3 regions of the Faecalimicrobium sp. JNUCC 81 genome follow, and region 2 is predicted to be linked to each of the others. Evidence: a T-box and tRNA genes for the amino acid it is inferred to sense, from the RefSeq annotation. Region 2 holds a T-box; the other regions hold tRNA genes.
What was found. The T-box of region 2 lies ahead of alaS (alanine--tRNA ligase). A T-box ahead of a tRNA ligase gene usually reads a tRNA of that ligase, here a tRNA-Ala.
Positions count from the first base shown of each region.

Region 1: it encodes a tRNA-Ala, which carries the amino acid that the T-box ahead of alaS (alanine--tRNA ligase) is inferred to sense. The anticodon was not compared.
Region 3: it encodes a tRNA-Ala, which carries the amino acid that the T-box ahead of alaS (alanine--tRNA ligase) is inferred to sense. The anticodon was not compared.

Region 1 is NZ_CM132203.1:3,820,425-3,826,133, forward strand. It holds rRNA gene JNUCC81_RS18905 (23S ribosomal RNA) at 1-2,191, opposite strand, end outside; tRNA gene JNUCC81_RS18910 (tRNA-Ala) at 2,362-2,437, opposite strand; rRNA gene JNUCC81_RS18915 (16S ribosomal RNA) at 2,572-4,074, opposite strand; gene JNUCC81_RS18920 (SigB/SigF/SigG family RNA polymerase sigma factor) at 4,256-5,032, opposite strand; gene JNUCC81_RS18925 (ATP-binding protein) at 5,032-5,418, opposite strand; gene JNUCC81_RS18930 (STAS domain-containing protein) at 5,443-5,709, opposite strand, start outside.
Region 2 is NZ_CM132203.1:915,198-920,906, reverse strand. It holds gene JNUCC81_RS04520 (hypothetical protein) at 1-727, opposite strand, end outside; gene JNUCC81_RS04515 (IreB family regulatory phosphoprotein) at 737-994, opposite strand; gene alaS (alanine--tRNA ligase) at 1,016-3,661, opposite strand; T-box leader at 3,805-4,025, opposite strand; gene mnmA (tRNA 2-thiouridine(34) synthase MnmA) at 4,091-5,170, opposite strand; gene nifU (Fe-S cluster assembly scaffold protein NifU) at 5,378-5,709, opposite strand, start outside.
Region 3 is NZ_CM132203.1:138,028-143,736, forward strand. It holds tRNA gene JNUCC81_RS00740 (tRNA-Asn) at 1-47, shown strand, start outside; tRNA gene JNUCC81_RS00745 (tRNA-Thr) at 52-126, shown strand; tRNA gene JNUCC81_RS00750 (tRNA-Tyr) at 135-219, shown strand; tRNA gene JNUCC81_RS00755 (tRNA-Gly) at 229-302, shown strand; tRNA gene JNUCC81_RS00760 (tRNA-Arg) at 319-395, shown strand; tRNA gene JNUCC81_RS00765 (tRNA-Gln) at 403-478, shown strand; tRNA gene JNUCC81_RS00770 (tRNA-Lys) at 493-568, shown strand; tRNA gene JNUCC81_RS00775 (tRNA-Ser) at 572-660, shown strand; tRNA gene JNUCC81_RS00780 (tRNA-Ser) at 677-769, shown strand; tRNA gene JNUCC81_RS00785 (tRNA-Pro) at 786-862, shown strand; tRNA gene JNUCC81_RS00790 (tRNA-Ile) at 871-947, shown strand; tRNA gene JNUCC81_RS00795 (tRNA-Trp) at 957-1,032, shown strand; tRNA gene JNUCC81_RS00800 (tRNA-Pro) at 1,060-1,136, shown strand; tRNA gene JNUCC81_RS00805 (tRNA-Ile) at 1,144-1,220, shown strand; tRNA gene JNUCC81_RS00810 (tRNA-Phe) at 1,225-1,300, shown strand; tRNA gene JNUCC81_RS00815 (tRNA-Met) at 1,319-1,395, shown strand; rRNA gene JNUCC81_RS00820 (16S ribosomal RNA) at 1,508-3,010, shown strand; tRNA gene JNUCC81_RS00825 (tRNA-Ala) at 3,062-3,137, shown strand; rRNA gene JNUCC81_RS00830 (23S ribosomal RNA) at 3,383-5,709, shown strand, end outside.

The DNA.
Region 1 (5,709 bases), 930 kb from region 2:
CTACAAGGGTGGTATCCCAAGGATGACTCCACACAAACTGGCGTTCATGCTTCAAAGTCTCCCACCTATCCTGTACATGTAGTACCAAGACCCAACGTCAAGCTACAGTAAAGCTCCATGGGGTCTTTCCGTCCTGTCGCAGGTACCCGGCATCTTCACCGGGATTACAATTTCACCGAGTCTATTGTTGAGACAGTGCCCAAATCGTTACGCCTTTCGTGCGGGTCGGAACTTACCCGACAAGGAATTTCGCTACCTTAGGACCGTTATAGTTACGGCCGCCGTTTACTGGGGCTTAAGTTCACTGCTTCGATTGCTCTAACAGATCCCCTTAACCTTCCAGCACCGGGCAGGCGTCAGCTCCTATACATCGTCTTGCGACTTAGCAGAAACCTGTGTTTTTGGTAAACAGTCGCTTGGGCCTATTCTCTGCGGCCATCCAAAGGATGGCACCCCTTCTCCCTAAGTTACGGGGTCATTTTGCCGAGTTCCTTAACAATAGTTCTCTCGCTGGCCTTAGGATACTCTCCTCACCCACCTGTGTCGGTTTGAGGTACGGGCGCCTTTAAACTCGATAGAGACTTTTCTTGACAGTGTGAAATCAGCTACTTCGCTACTAAATTTCGCTCCCCATCGTACCCCAGCATTATCAAGACGGATTTGCCTATCTTGACTGCCTCAGTACTTAGCCACACATAACCAACAGTGTGGTTAGCTTATCCTACTGTGTCATCCCATTTCTCAAGCGTTTATTGGCGGTACAGGAATATCAACCTGTTGTCCATCACCTACGCCTTTCGGCCTCGGCTTAGGTCCCGACTAACCCAGGGCGGACGAACCTTCCCCTGGAAACCTTGGGTTTACGGCCCGTGGGATTCTCACCCACGTCTCGCTACTCATGCCAACATTCTCACTCGTATACTGTCCACGCGTCCTTACGGTCACGCTTCAGCCTGCATACGAAGCTCCCCTACCCATCATAATGATGCCGTAGCTTCGGTAGTACGTTTTAGCCCCGGAAATTTTCGGCGCAGGATCACTCGACCAGTGAGCTATTACGCACTCTTTAAATGAGTGGCTGCTTCTAAGCCAACATCCTGGTTGTCTGTGCAATCCCACATCCTTTACCACTTAACGTACATTTAGGGACCTTAGCTGACGATCTGGGCTGTTGCCCTTTCGACTATGAATCTTATCACCCACAGTCTGACTCCCAAGTATAAGAATACGGCATTCGGAGTTTGATAGTCTTCGGTAAGTGCAATACCCCCTAGGACATTCAGTGCTCTACCTCCGCTTCTCTCAACCTTGAGGCTAGCCCTAAAGCTATTTCGGGGAGAACCAGCTATCTCCGGGCTCGATTGGAATTTCACCGCTATCCACAAGTCATCCCCGAGCTTTTCAACGCTCGTGGGTTCGGTCCTCCACGAAATTTTACTTTCGCTTCAACCTGCTCATGGATAGGTCGCCCGGTTTCGGGTCTACGTCAAGTAACTTAAGCGCCCATTTAAGACTCGCTTTCGCTACGGCTCCGCACCTTAAGTGCTTAACCTTGCTACTTAACGTAACTCGTTGGCCCGTTCTACAAAAAGTACGCGGTCACACAAATAATGTGCTCCCACAGCTTGTAAGTGCAGGGTTTCAGGTTCTATTTCACTCCCCTCCCGGGGTTCTTTTCACCTTTCCCTCACGGTACTATGCGCTATCGGTCACTAGGTAGTATTTAGGCTTGGAGGATGGTCCCTCCTGCTTCCCACAGGGTTTCACGTGTCCCGTGGTACTCTGGATCATATCTAAAGAATTATCGTTTCAAATACAGGGCTATTACCTTCTATGGCGGAGCTTTCCAACTCTCTTCACTTACGATGACCTCTTCGTTTATGATATGTCCGCAACCCCAACGAAGAAAACTTCATTGGTTTGGCCTGTTCCGCGTTCGCTCGCCGCTACTTACGGAATCGAATTTCTTTCTTTTCCTCCGGGTACTTAGATGTTTCAGTTCCCCCGGTTCCCCTCGCTAAGCTATGTATTCACTTAACGATACTTAGACATTACTCTAAGTGAGTTTCCTCATTCGGAAATCTTCGGATCAAAGTTTACGTGCAACTCCCCGAAGCTTATCGCAGCTTATCGCGTCCTTCATCGGCTCCTAGTGCCAAGGCATCCGCCCTGCACCCTTAATAACTTGACCAGTTATTAAAAGTTATCGCTACTGAACAAACTTCGTATTCACTCAGTTTATTCCAGTGCTTAAAGTTGATTTTAAAGACTTATCTGTCTAGCTTATTTTAAAGACTTCATTGTCTATATATAAAATGATGTCATATCACTAAATGTTATGCAGTTTTCAAAGTACTAATATGGTGGAGATGAGGAGGATCGAACTCCTGACCCCTTGCGTGCAAGGCAAGTGCTCTCCCAGCTGAGCTACACCCCCATGTTATTAACTTTTTCAACGAAATATATTTTACTATATTTGTCGATTTTTGTCAATATTTTTAGCAAGTTTTTATTCGTTTTTCACAAAAAAATAAGAACTCTCAAAATTAAACAGTAGGTAATTCTCCTTAGAAAGGAGGTGATCCAGCCGCACCTTCCGATACGGCTACCTTGTTACGACTTCACCCCAGTTATTGATTTCACCTTCGACGGCCGCTTCCAAAAGGTTAGCAAACCGGCTTCGGGCGCCCCCAACTTCCGTGGTGTGACGGGCGGTGTGTACAAGACCCGGGAACGCATTCACCGCAGCATTCTGATCTGCGATTACTAGTAACTCCAGCTTCATGTAGGCGAGTTTCAGCCTACAATCCGAACTGAGAATGGCTTTAAGGGATTAGCTCCGCCTCACGACTTGGCTGCCCTCTGTACCACCCATTGTAGCACGTGTGTAGCCCTAAGCATAAGGGGCATGATGATTTGACGTCATCCCCACCTTCCTCCAGGTTATCCCTGGCAGTCCCTCTAGAGTGCCCAACTTAATGCTGGCAACTAAAGGCAAGGGTTGCGCTCGTTGCGGGACTTAACCCAACATCTCACGACACGAGCTGACGACAACCATGCACCACCTGTCACTTCTGTCCCCGAAGGGAAATCTCCGATTAGGGAGAGGTCAAAAGGATGTCAAGCTTAGGTAAGGTTCTTCGCGTTGCTTCGAATTAAACCACATGCTCCGCTACTTGTGCGGGTCCCCGTCAATTCCTTTGAGTTTCACTCTTGCGAGCGTACTTCCCAGGCGGAGTACTTAATGCGTTAGCTGCGCCACCGAAGGGGGTAACCTCCGACAGCTAGTACTCATCGTTTACGGCGTGGACTACCAGGGTATCTAATCCTGTTTGCTCCCCACGCTTTCGTGCCTCAGTGTCAGTTACAGTCCAGAGAGCCGCCTTCGCAACTGGTATTCCTCCTAATATCTACGCATTTCACCGCTACACTAGGAATTCTACTCTCCTCTCCTGCACTCAAGTTTCTCAGTTTCAAAGGCTTACTACGGTTGAGCCGTAGCCTTTCACCTCTGACTTAAGAAACCACCTACGCACCCTTTACGCCCAGTAATTCCGGATAACGCTAGCCCCCTACGTATTACCGCGGCTGCTGGCACGTAGTTAGCCGGGGCTTCCTCCTCAAGTACCGTCATTATCTTCCTTGAGGACAGAGCTTTACGACCCGAAGGCCTTCATCGCTCACGCGGCGTTGCTGCATCAGGCTTTCGCCCATTGTGCAATATTCCCCACTGCTGCCTCCCGTAGGAGTTTGGACCGTGTCTCAGTTCCAATGTGGCCGATCACCCTCTCAGGTCGGCTACTGATCGTCGCCTTGGTAAGCCGTTACCTTACCAACTAGCTAATCAGACGCGGGTCCATCCTGTACCGATAAATCTTTGATAAAAAAGTCATGCGACTCTCTCATGTTATCCCGTATTAGCATACCTTTCGGTATGTTATCCGTGTGTACAGGGCAGGTTACCCACGCGTTACTCACCCGTCCGCCGCTCTTTCCCGAAGGAAATCGCTCGACTTGCATGTGTTAGGCACGCCGCCAGCGTTCATCCTGAGCCAGGATCAAACTCTTAAATATAAGTTTTGACTTGGGCTCAGATACTGTTATATATCTGGCTTTGTTTGTTTGGTTGTTTCAAATTCTATAAATTAACCTACTGTTTAATTTTCAAAGTTCATTTTTGCTTTGCCCTTTTCTTAAGGACAAGTAATAATATACTATATATTAAACAGTAGGTCAATACTTTTTTTAAAGTTTTTTAAATATTTTTTTCATACTCTTTTCTAAGCTTCTCTATTATCTTTCTTTCCAGCCTAGAAACAGTCATTTGAGATATCTCTAATTCTTTCGCTATTGTAGATTGAGTTTTATCTAAGAAGAATCTATCCTTAAATATTTTAGTTTCTAATTCATTTAAATTTTCCATAAATTTATTTACAAAATCTTTTTGTTCTATATTTCCAAAGCTACTTTCTTCTTGTCCTATTTTATCTATAAGAGTTATATCTTTATCTTCAGAATCATCATTACTTGAAGAATCTAGAGATATCGGCTGGTATCCATATGAGGCTTCCATAGCTTCTAATACATCCTCTTCACTACATCCTATATAATTAGCTATATCTTTTACCTTAGGGTGTCTCTTATTCTCTTGCTCTAAAGCAACTTTAGCTTCACTTATTTTCTTGCTTAACTCTTGTACACGTCTAGGTACTCTCAAAGTCCACACTTTATCTCTAAAATACTTTTTTATTTCTCCTATTATAGTTGGAGTTGCAAAGCTAGAAAATTCATATCCTTTTTCTATATCATACCTATCTATAGCATATATTAGTGCCAATGAAGCAACCTGATATATATCTTCAAACTCAACACCTTTATTTATATACTTTTTCGCTAGCAAGTTTACTAAATATAGATGCCTTTCGATAAGAGTGTTTCTAAGTTCTTTGTTGTTCTTATCTTTACTATATATCTTAAATAGCTCTTTTGTATCCATATTTAGGTAATCTGTAGCACTAGCTACATTTTTCATTAAATATCAACTCCTAAATATTTAGTCATCCTTACTATTGTACCTTGGTTTTCTTTTGACTCTATACTTACATCATCCATTAATGTTTGTATTATAAACAGTCCTAATCCATTTTCTTTTGGATTCTCTAAATCAGGTTGAACTGCATTTTCTATGTCATAACCTTTACCATTATCTTGAATTTCTATAGTAAGTCCATTTTCTAATATGATAAATGTTATATTGAATACATTATCATTACTATGCTTAATTGCATTAGTACAAGCTTCTGACACAGCTACCTTCATATCTTCTATATCATCTATTGAAAAACCTATTTTATTAGCTATTCCTGAAGTAGTTAGTCTTATAATACCTACATATTCAGGATTTGAACTTATTTCCATTTTTATAGTTTCACAAGTCAAAGCTTATCCCTCCACTTTAAATATTTTATCTAGACCTGTTATCGTAAAAATCTTTTTAACATTACTTTTAGGATTAATTATATATATTTCTTTATCATTAGTTCTTAATTTCTTAAGTACACTTATCATTACTCCTAATCCAGTTGAATCTATGTATTCTAAACTAGAAAGGTTAATTCTCATATCTACCACTTCTTGTTCCACTAGACCGTGTAAGTATTCTTTTAACTTATCCGCTGTAGATACGTCTAGTTCACCTTCTAAATTTAT
Region 2 (5,709 bases):
TTAAATAACTTTTATATAAATCTAGTCTGTACGTGTCTCCTAAATCTATAAATAGAGTATCATTATTTTTATAATTTTCTTTAGTTTCTTTAATTAGTTTATCATAATCAGTTTGTATTCCAAATGGCATACTTGAATTTTTTATGTTTATGTTATCTATATTGCCAGCATCTATTCTACCATACTGGTCCATACAAACTAAACCTAAATCTCTATTTTTTATCAGTTCACCATTTTCAATAATATCTGAATTACCAAGTAAAGCAACTTTTAATTTATTTTCAGATAGTGTTTGACCAAGAGACCCTAGTACTGATCCATATTGACCATTTTCTATGTTTTCATTTATTGATTTATTTATAGTCAGGTCATTTATTTTTTTTGGTGATTTTCCAGTTGCTGCTTTGAAAGTTTCTTTTGCATCTTCATTAATCTCTTCAAAATTAATATTCATTTCGGTTGATACATTAGCTCTACCTCCAGCACCCATACTTGCAAAGGACCTTCTATCATCAGTTCCTTTATCACCTCTTATATTCATAAGACCTATATATCCTCTAGTTGATAGTTCATTTTCTAGAGAAGGTATCTTAAGCATATTTATAAGATTAGTTCTATTCATATCAATAAATATAACTTTGCCTTTTTCATCGGCAAAGCTATACCCAGTAACAGAAACTAATACTAATAAAATTGATGCTAATAATGATACAATCTTTTTTTTCATTAGATTGACCTACTTTCTGTTAAGATAGTACGTGATTACTTCTTCAAGTATCTCATCTCTTTCAAATTTTTTAATTATATTCCTAGCATTTTTATGACTAGTTACATAACTTGAATCACCTGAAAGAAGGTATCCTATAATTTGATTTATAGGGTTATATCCTTTTTCAACTAATGCTTCATATACAACATCTATTGCCTCAGAAACGCTCATTTTATCTTCTGTTATACTTTCAAATTTTGTAGTATAATCTAAATCTTTTTCCATGTTAAAAACCTCCTAAAGTAATTATTTTACTTGTGTTTTAACAACCTCACTTGCATAGTTTAGAGCTTCATCAACTTTATTTATATCAGTTGCTCCCGCTTGTGCCATGTTAGGTCTTCCTCCACCTTTTCCACCAGCTATTTTTGCAACTTCTCTAACTATATTACCTGAATGTATTCCTTTAGTTATTACATCATTTGTAGCAGTAACAACGAAGTTTACTTTATCATCAACTACATTTGCAAGAACTACTACACCAGAATCTAACTTATCTCTTAATTTATCTGCAACTTCTTTAAGTGTATTCATATCCATACCTTCAAACTTAGTAGCTACTAGATTAACTCCATTTATATCTACTTTAGAATCAAGAACTGAGTCTACATTTTGTAAGCTCATCTTAGTTTTTACATCATGTAATTCTTTAGATAAGTTTTTATTTTCTTCTAAAAGATTAGTTACTCTTTGAGCTAAACTATCTTCTTTAGTTTTTAAGTTTGATGAAACTTCAGCTATTAACGCTTCTTTTTCTCTTAAGTATTCATATACTGCTTTACCTGTTATAGCTTCTATTCTTCTAACACCAGCAGCAACTCCACCTTCAGATAATATCTTAAACATTCCTACTTGAGAAGTATTAGTTAAGTGTGTTCCTCCACAAAGTTCTATTGAGAAGTCTCCCATTGAAACAACCCTTACCTCATTACCATACTTTTCGCCAAATAGAGCTGTAGCTCCTTTTTCTTTCGCTTCATTTATAGTCATATTTTCACAATTTATATCTAAAGCTTCTAATATTGCTTCATTTACTTTTTCTTCTATAACTTTTAATTCATCTTTTGTTATAGCTTCAAAATGAGTAACATCAAATCTTAATCTTTCTGGAGTAACAAGTGATCCTGCTTGGTTAACATGATCTCCTAATACTTCTTTTAATACTTTGTGTAATAAGTGAGTAGCACTATGGTTTCTAGCAGAAGCCATTCTTACTTCTTTATTTACTATTGTCTTTAATACTTCACCATTATTTACTTTTCCTGACTTAACAGTTCCTATGTGTTTTATAGTGTTATTAGCACCTTTTCTTGTATCAGTTATTTCTATTACTATATCTTCATCATCATTTACTAAAACTCCACAGTCTCCTGACTGTCCTCCACCTTCTGGGTAGAATGTTGTTTTATCTAGTACTATAACTACATTTTGTCCAGCTTCCGCACTTTCTACTATTTCATTGTCTACAACTATAGCTTTAGCTATCCCTTTATTTTCTAATTCTTTATATCCGTCAAATTCACTAGCAACAGAAGAATCTAATTTAGATAATGGATCTTCTTTCCAACTTTCTCCATCCATATTTCCTCTAGCACTTCTAGCTCTTTCTCTTTGCTTATTCATTTCTTCGTTGAAAGCTTCTTCATCTATTAAAAGATTTTCTTCTTCTAATATTTCTTTAGTTAAATCGATTGGGAATCCATAAGTGTCATATAATTTAAATGCATTTTCTCCACTTAAAGTAGTTTCTTTATTTTCTTTTAACTCAGCTATATAAGAAGCTAGTATTTCACTACCTTGATCTATAGTTTCATTGAATTTTTCTTCTTCTATTCTTATAACTTTTTTGATGTAGCTTTCTTTTTCAACTAGTTCTGGGTAAGCTTCTCCACTTACTTTTATAACTTCATCAACTAATTTGAATAAGAAGTTTTCTTTTATTCCAAGTAACTTTCCATGACGAGCAGCACGTCTTAATAATCTTCTTAGTACATATCCTCTACCTTCATTTGATGGAAGTACTCCATCTGCTACTAAGAAACTTACAGCTCTTATATGGTCAGTTATTATTCTTACAGAAACATCTTTTTTCATGCCTTTTCCATATTCTACATTAGCAGCTTTTTCTATAGCACTTATTATTTGTCTTATTGTATCCACTTCAAATATATTATCAACGTCTTGCATTATACAAGCCATTCTCTCTAATCCCATACCTGTATCTATATTTTTATGCTCTAATTGTCCATAGTTACCATTTTCATCTCTATCAAATTGAGTAAATACATGGTTCCAGAATTCTAAGTATCTATCGCAATCACATCCTGGTTTACAATCTGGATTGTCACATCCATATTCTGGTCCTCTATCATAATGTATTTCTGAACATGGTCCACAAGGTCCTATACCTATTTCCCAGAAGTTATCATCTTTTCCAAGTCTAACTAATCTTTCTTCAGGGAATCCCATTTCTTTTGCCCATAAGTCATATGAATCATCATCTTCTTCGTACACTGTAACCCATATCTTTTCTTCAGGCATATGTAAATGCTCTGTAACGAACTCCCATCCCCATCTTATAGATTCTCTCTTAAAGTAATCTCCAAATGAGAAGTTTCCTAACATTTCAAAGAAAGTACCATGTCTTGCAGTCTTTCCTACATTTTCTATATCACCAGTTCTTATACATTTTTGACAAGTAGTCATTCTTTTACTTGGTGGCACTTCAACTCCTGCAAAGTAGTTTTTAAGTGGTGCCATACCTGAGTTTATAAGTAATAAACTTTTATCGTTATGTGGTACTAAAGACGCACTTTCCTTTACATAGTGACCTTTAGATTCAAAGAATTTTAAGAATTTACTTCTTATTTCATTTAATCCCATTTGTTGCATATTAACATCCTCCTATATATTAAAAATTCGCTTCGATCATATAGACAACAATCTTTAAAAACAGATTCGTTGCTTAAGTCTAGCAGCTGAGATTGTAAATAATCTCTTAGTATATTAAAAAACCTCGCGCCTATAAATAAACTTATAGGGGCGAGGATTATATTCGCGGTACCACCCTAATTATCACAAAATTTGTGACATCTTTGGAAAACCTTAGTTATAACGGAACCACCGACAACCCTTACTAAAATTTCAAGATTGTAACTCAAAGACTGCTTCAATTATTTTATTCTAAGGGCTTGCACCGTATTCCCTCTCTCTGTGAGACATCAAATAATTTACTACTTCTTATCACTGCTTTTCTCTTCTTAAATTATCTATTTTATATTACTAAATTTTTTCAAATTTAGCAATACTATTTTAATACTATTAGTCAATTACTCCTCCACCAATAACAGTATCTCCATCATACATTACAACAGATTGCCCTTTTGTTATTGCCCTTTGAGGTTCATCAAATGCTATTTTTATTTTGCCATTTCTAAGAGAATAAACTGTAGCATCTGCTGGTTTTGCTGAGTACCTAATTTTAGCTTGTACTCTTATAGGTTCATCTATCTTATCAAATGGTATAAAGTTAACATCTTTAGCTATAAGTTCTTTAGAGAATATATCATCATTATCTCCAAGTATAACAGTGTTTTTCTTAGCATTGATATCAACTACAAACATAGGCTTACCAAATGCTATTCCTAACCCTTTTCTTTGACCTATAGTATAGTTTACTATACCATTATGTTTTCCTAATACATTACCGTTAGTATCTACAAAATATCCGTCTTCAATTCTTTTTTTCGAATGTTTTTTAACATATCCAGCGTAGTCATTATCCTTTACGAAACATATTTCTTGACTATCTGGCTTATTATGGACATCCATACCCATCTCTTTTGCTATTTCTCTTACTCTATCTTTTTCAAACTCTCCTATTGGTAGTAGTGTATGTTCTAATTGCTCTTGAGTAAGGTTATATAATGCATAAGTTTGGTCTTTTTTATCCGTAACTGATTTTTTAAGTAAGTATCTACCAGTTTCTTCATCTTTTTCTATTTTAGCATAATGTCCAGTGGCTACATAATCACATCCTATTTGACGAGCTTTTTTAAAGAAATCATCAAACTTTATATGCTTATTACACGCTATACATGGATTAGGTGTTCTTCCGTTTAAATATTCATCTATAAAAGGCTCTATTACCTTTTGCTTAAATACATCACTAAAGTTTAATACATAAAAAGGTATACCTATTTTTTCTGCAACCTTTCTAGCATCTTCTACTGCTGCTAGTGAACAACATCCACCTTCATTTTCTATTAAATCATCATCTTCATCATCTTGCCATAGTTTCATAGTAACCCCTATGACATCATATCCTTGTTTTTTTAGTAGATATGCAGCTACTGAACTATCTACTCCTCCGCTCATTCCTATCATTACTCTTTTGCTCATAAAATCACCTCATTCTTTATATTATATATATTTTACTTATTTTTTTAAAGACTAAAATTCGTTACCCTCATTTTGCTAACAAGCAAAAGTAATTCACTCGCAGTTTGTTCAAAATAAATATATCGATCAAATCTGGTTAAAAATTAATATCCCTTTTAAGTATTTTACCTAAAAGGGATATTGTAATCTAAATTATTTATTTAGGATTTATTCTTCTTCCTCTATATCATGGTGATGATCATGATCATCATCTATTACTACGCCATCTAATTCTGGTATGTGTATATTGTTCTTTTTAGCGTAATCTATTAATGCAGCTTTTATAGCTTGTTCTGCTAAAACTGAACAGTGCATTTTTACTGGTGGTAATCCATCTAATGCTTCTGCAACAGCTTTATTAGTTACATCTAACGCTTCATGTATAGTTTTTCCTTTTACCATTTCTGTAGCCATTGATGAACTAGCTATTGCTGATCCACATCCAAAAGTTTTAAACTTAACATCTTTTATTATTTCATTTTCTATATCAAGATATATTC
Region 3 (5,709 bases), 780 kb from region 2:
GACTGTTAATCAATGGGTCACAGGTTCGAGTCCTGTTATTCCCGCCAATTAGCTGGTGTGGCTCAACGGTAGAGCAGCTGACTTGTAATCAGCAGGTTGTAGGTTCGATTCCTATCACCAGCTCCATGAAAAACGGAGGATTTCCCGAGCGGCCAAAGGGGGCAGACTGTAAATCTGTTATCGACGATTTCGGTGGTTCGAATCCACCATCCTCCACCAATTAAATATGCGGGTGTAGCTCAATGGTAGAGTTCCGGCCTTCCAAGCCGGCTGTGAGGGTTCGATCCCCTTCACCCGCTCCATTGAATCATATAATGTGGGTGCATAGCTCAGCTGGATAGAGCAACGCCCTTCTAAGGCGTGTGTCCGGGGTTCGAATCCCTGTGCGCTCACCACAATTATAGGGGATTCGCCAAGTCGGTAAGGCATAGCACTTTGACTGCTACATGCGTAGGTTCGAGTCCTGCATCCCCTGCCAACTTAATTAAATATGATCCATTAGCTCAGTCGGTAGAGCACCTGACTTTTAATCAGGGTGTCCCGCGTTCGAGTCGCGGATGGATCACCAATTGGAGAGGTGTCCGAGTGGTTTAAGGAGCTGGTCTTGAAAACCAGTGATGCTTAACGGCACCGTGGGTTCGAATCCCACCCTCTCCGCCATTTTAATTTAATATTCGGAGAAGTACTCAAGTGGCTCAAGAGGATCCCCTGCTAAGGGATTAGGCTGGATTAAACCGGTGCGAGGGTTCGAATCCCTCCTTCTCCGCCAATTTTTGTTTTTATGTCGAGGTATAGCGCAGTTTGGTAGCGCACTTGGTTTGGGACCATGGGGCCGGGGGTTCGAGTCCCTCTACCTCGACCAATAAGTTTGGACCATTAGCTCAGTTGGTTAGAGCGCCCGGCTCATAACCGGTAGGTCCGGGGTTCGAGTCCCTGATGGTCCACCATAAATTCATAGGGGTATAGCTCAGTTGGTAGAGCGTCGGTCTCCAAAACCGTGCGCCGGGGGTTCGAGTCCCTCTACCCCTGCCATTTAAAATTAAAATTATAAGTTAATGTCGAGGTATAGCGCAGTTTGGTAGCGCACTTGGTTTGGGACCATGGGGCCGGGGGTTCGAGTCCCTCTACCTCGACCAATAAGTTGGGCCTATAGCTCAGGTGGTTAGAGCGCACGCCTGATAAGCGTGAGGTCGCTGGTTCGAGTCCAGCTAGGCCCACCAATTTGCCCAGATAGCTCAGTCGGTAGAGCAGGGGACTGAAAATCCCCGTGTCGGTGGTTCGATTCCGCCTCTGGGCACCAAAACATATTAATGAATATGGCGGTATAGCTTAGTTGGCTAGAGCGTTCGGTTCATACCCGAAAGGTCACAGGTTCGACTCCTGTTACCGCTACCAACTTAAACTATTATTAAGAACTTTGAAAATTAAACAGTAGGTTAATTTATAGAATTTGAAACAACCAAACAAAGCCAGATATATAACAGTATCTGAGCCCAAGTCAAAACTTATATTTAAGAGTTTGATCCTGGCTCAGGATGAACGCTGGCGGCGTGCCTAACACATGCAAGTCGAGCGATTTCCTTCGGGAAAGAGCGGCGGACGGGTGAGTAACGCGTGGGTAACCTGCCCTGTACACACGGATAACATACCGAAAGGTATGCTAATACGGGATAACATGAGAGAGTCGCATGGCTTTTTTATCAAAGCTCCGGCGGTACAGGATGGACCCGCGTCTGATTAGCTAGTTGGTAAGGTAACGGCTTACCAAGGCGACGATCAGTAGCCGACCTGAGAGGGTGATCGGCCACATTGGAACTGAGACACGGTCCAAACTCCTACGGGAGGCAGCAGTGGGGAATATTGCACAATGGGCGAAAGCCTGATGCAGCAACGCCGCGTGAGCGATGAAGGCCTTCGGGTCGTAAAGCTCTGTCCTCAAGGAAGATAATGACGGTACTTGAGGAGGAAGCCCCGGCTAACTACGTGCCAGCAGCCGCGGTAATACGTAGGGGGCTAGCGTTATCCGGAATTACTGGGCGTAAAGGGTGCGTAGGTGGTTTCTTAAGTCAGAGGTGAAAGGCTACGGCTCAACCGTAGTAAGCCTTTGAAACTGAGAAACTTGAGTGCAGGAGAGGAGAGTAGAATTCCTAGTGTAGCGGTGAAATGCGTAGATATTAGGAGGAATACCAGTTGCGAAGGCGGCTCTCTGGACTGTAACTGACACTGAGGCACGAAAGCGTGGGGAGCAAACAGGATTAGATACCCTGGTAGTCCACGCCGTAAACGATGAGTACTAGCTGTCGGAGGTTACCCCCTTCGGTGGCGCAGCTAACGCATTAAGTACTCCGCCTGGGAAGTACGCTCGCAAGAGTGAAACTCAAAGGAATTGACGGGGACCCGCACAAGTAGCGGAGCATGTGGTTTAATTCGAAGCAACGCGAAGAACCTTACCTAAGCTTGACATCCTTTTGACCTCTCCCTAATCGGAGATTTCCCTTCGGGGACAGAAGTGACAGGTGGTGCATGGTTGTCGTCAGCTCGTGTCGTGAGATGTTGGGTTAAGTCCCGCAACGAGCGCAACCCTTGCCTTTAGTTGCCAGCATTAAGTTGGGCACTCTAGAGGGACTGCCAGGGATAACCTGTAGGAAGGTGGGGATGACGTCAAATCATCATGCCCCTTATGCTTAGGGCTACACACGTGCTACAATGGGTGGTACAGAGGGCAGCCAAGTCGTGAGGCGGAGCTAATCCCTTAAAGCCATTCTCAGTTCGGATTGTAGGCTGAAACTCGCCTACATGAAGCTGGAGTTACTAGTAATCGCAGATCAGAATGCTGCGGTGAATGCGTTCCCGGGTCTTGTACACACCGCCCGTCACACCACGGAAGTTGGGGGCGCCCGAAGCCGGTTTGCTAACCTTTTGGAAGCGGCCGTCGAAGGTGAAATCAATAACTGGGGTGAAGTCGTAACAAGGTAGCCGTATCGGAAGGTGCGGCTGGATCACCTCCTTTCTAAGGAGAATTACCTACTGTTTAATTTTGAGAGTTCTTAAAACTCTATATGGGGGTGTAGCTCAGCTGGGAGAGCACTTGCCTTGCACGCAAGGGGTCAGGAGTTCGATCCTCCTCATCTCCACCATTTCGTTGTTTGAGCAACGGATGTTACTGAACGTATGTGAAGTAATATCGTTGGCGACATGCGAAGCATTTTAGTACTTTGAAAACTGCATAACATTTAGTGATATGACATCATTTTATATATATGAAGAAGATAACTTCTAAAAATATCAACGACACGATAAGTCATTAAAATATCAAACTTTGAGTAACGTAATAAACTGAGTGAATACGAAGTTTGTTCGTTGACGAAACACTTTAATAACTGGTCAAGTTATTAAGGGTGCAGGGCGGATGCCTTGGCACTAGGAGCCGATGAAGGACGCGATAAGCTGCGATAAGCTTCGGGGAGTTGCACGTAAACTTTGATCCGAAGATTTCCGAATGAGGAAACTCACTTAGAGTAATGTCTAAGTATCGTTAAGTGAATACATAGCTTAGCGAGGGGAACTCGGGGAACTGAAACATCTAAGTACCCGGAGGAAAAGAAAGAAATTCGATTCCGTAAGTAGCGGCGAGCGAACGCGGAACAGGCCAAACCAATGAAGTTTTCTTTGTTGGGGTTGCGGACATATCATAAACGAAGAGGCTATTGTAGACGAAGAGAGTTGGAAAGCTCCGCTATAAAGTGTAACAGCCACGTAGTCAAAACGAGAAGACTTCAGATATGATCCAGAGTACCACGGGACACGTGAAACCCTGTGGGAAGCAGGAGGGACCATCCTCCAAGCCTAAATACTACCTAGTGACCGATAGCGCATAGTACCGTGAGGGAAAGGTGAAAAGAACCCCGGGAGGGGAGTGAAATAGAACCTGAAACCCTGCACTTACAAGCTGTGGGAGCACATTACTTGTGTGACCGCGTACTTTTTGTAGAACGGGCCAACGAGTTACGTTAAGTAGCAAGGTTAAGCACTTAAGGTGCGGAGCCGTAGCGAAAGCGAGTCTTAAATGGGCGCTTAAGTTACTTGACGTAGACCCGAAACCGGGCGACCTATCCATGAGCAGGTTGAAGCGAAAGTAAAATTTCGTGGAGGACCGAACCCACGAGCGTTGAAAAGCTCGGGGATGACTTGTGGATAGCGGTGAAATTCCAATCGAGCCCGGAGATAGCTGGTTCTCCCCGAAATAGCTTTAGGGCTAGCCTCAAGGTTGAGAGAAGCGGAGGTAGAGCACTGAATGTCCTAGGGGGTATTGCACTTACCGAAGACTATCAAACTCCGAATGCCGTATTCTTATACTTGGGAGTCAGACTGTGGGTGATAAGATTCATAGTCGAAAGGGCAACAGCCCAGATCGTCAGCTAAGGTCCCTAAATGTACGTTAAGTGGTAAAGGATGTGGGATTGCACAGACAACCAGGATGTTGGCTTAGAAGCAGCCACTCATTTAAAGAGTGCGTAATAGCTCACTGGTCGAGTGATCCTGCGCCGAAAATTTCCGGGGCTAAAACGTACTACCGAAGCTACGGCATCATTATGATGGGTAGGGGAGCTTCGTATGCAGGCTGAAGCGTGACCGTAAGGACACGTGGACAGTATACGAGTGAGAATGTTGGCATGAGTAGCGAGACGTGGGTGAGAATCCCACGGGCCGTAAACCCAAGGTTTCCAGGGGAAGGTTCGTCCGCCCTGGGTTAGTCGGGACCTAAGCCGAGGCCGAAAGGCGTAGGTGATGGACAACAGGTTGATATTCCTGTACCGCCAATAAACGCTTGAGAAATGGGATGACACAGTAGGATAAGCTAACCACACTGTTGGTTATGTGTGGCTAAGTACTGAGGCAGTCAAGATAGGCAAATCCGTCTTGATAATGCTGGGGTACGATGGGGAGCGAAATTTAGTAGCGAAGTAGCTGATTTCACACTGTCAAGAAAAGTCTCTATCGAGTTTAAAGGCGCCCGTACCTCAAACCGACACAGGTGGGTGAGGAGAGTATCCTAAGGCCAGCGAGAGAACTATTGTTAAGGAACTCGGCAAAATGACCCCGTAACTTAGGGAGAAGGGGTGCCATCCTTTGGATGGCCGCAGAGAATAGGCCCAAGCGACTGTTTACCAAAAACACAGGTTTCTGCTAAGTCGCAAGACGATGTATAGGAGCTGACGCCTGCCCGGTGCTGGAAGGTTAAGGGGATCTGTTAGAGCAATCGAAGCAGTGAACTTAAGCCCCAGTAAACGGCGGCCGTAACTATAACGGTCCTAAGGTAGCGAAATTCCTTGTCGGGTAAGTTCCGACCCGCACGAAAGGCGTAACGATTTGGGCACTGTCTCAACAATAGACTCGGTGAAATTGTAATCCCGGTGAAGATGCCGGGTACCTGCGACAGGACGGAAAGACCCCATGGAGCTTTACTGTAGCTTGACGTTGGGTCTTGGTACTACATGTACAGGATAGGTGGGAGACTTTGAAGCATGAACGCCAGTTTGTGTGGAGTCATCCTTGGGATACCACCCTTGTAGTACTGGGATCCTAACCAGAGGCCTTGAATCAGGTCTTGGGACACCGTCAGGTGGGCAGTTTGACTGGGGCGGTCGCCTCCCAAAGAGTAACGGAGGCGCTCAAAGGTTCTCTCAGTACGGTCGGAAATCGTACGAA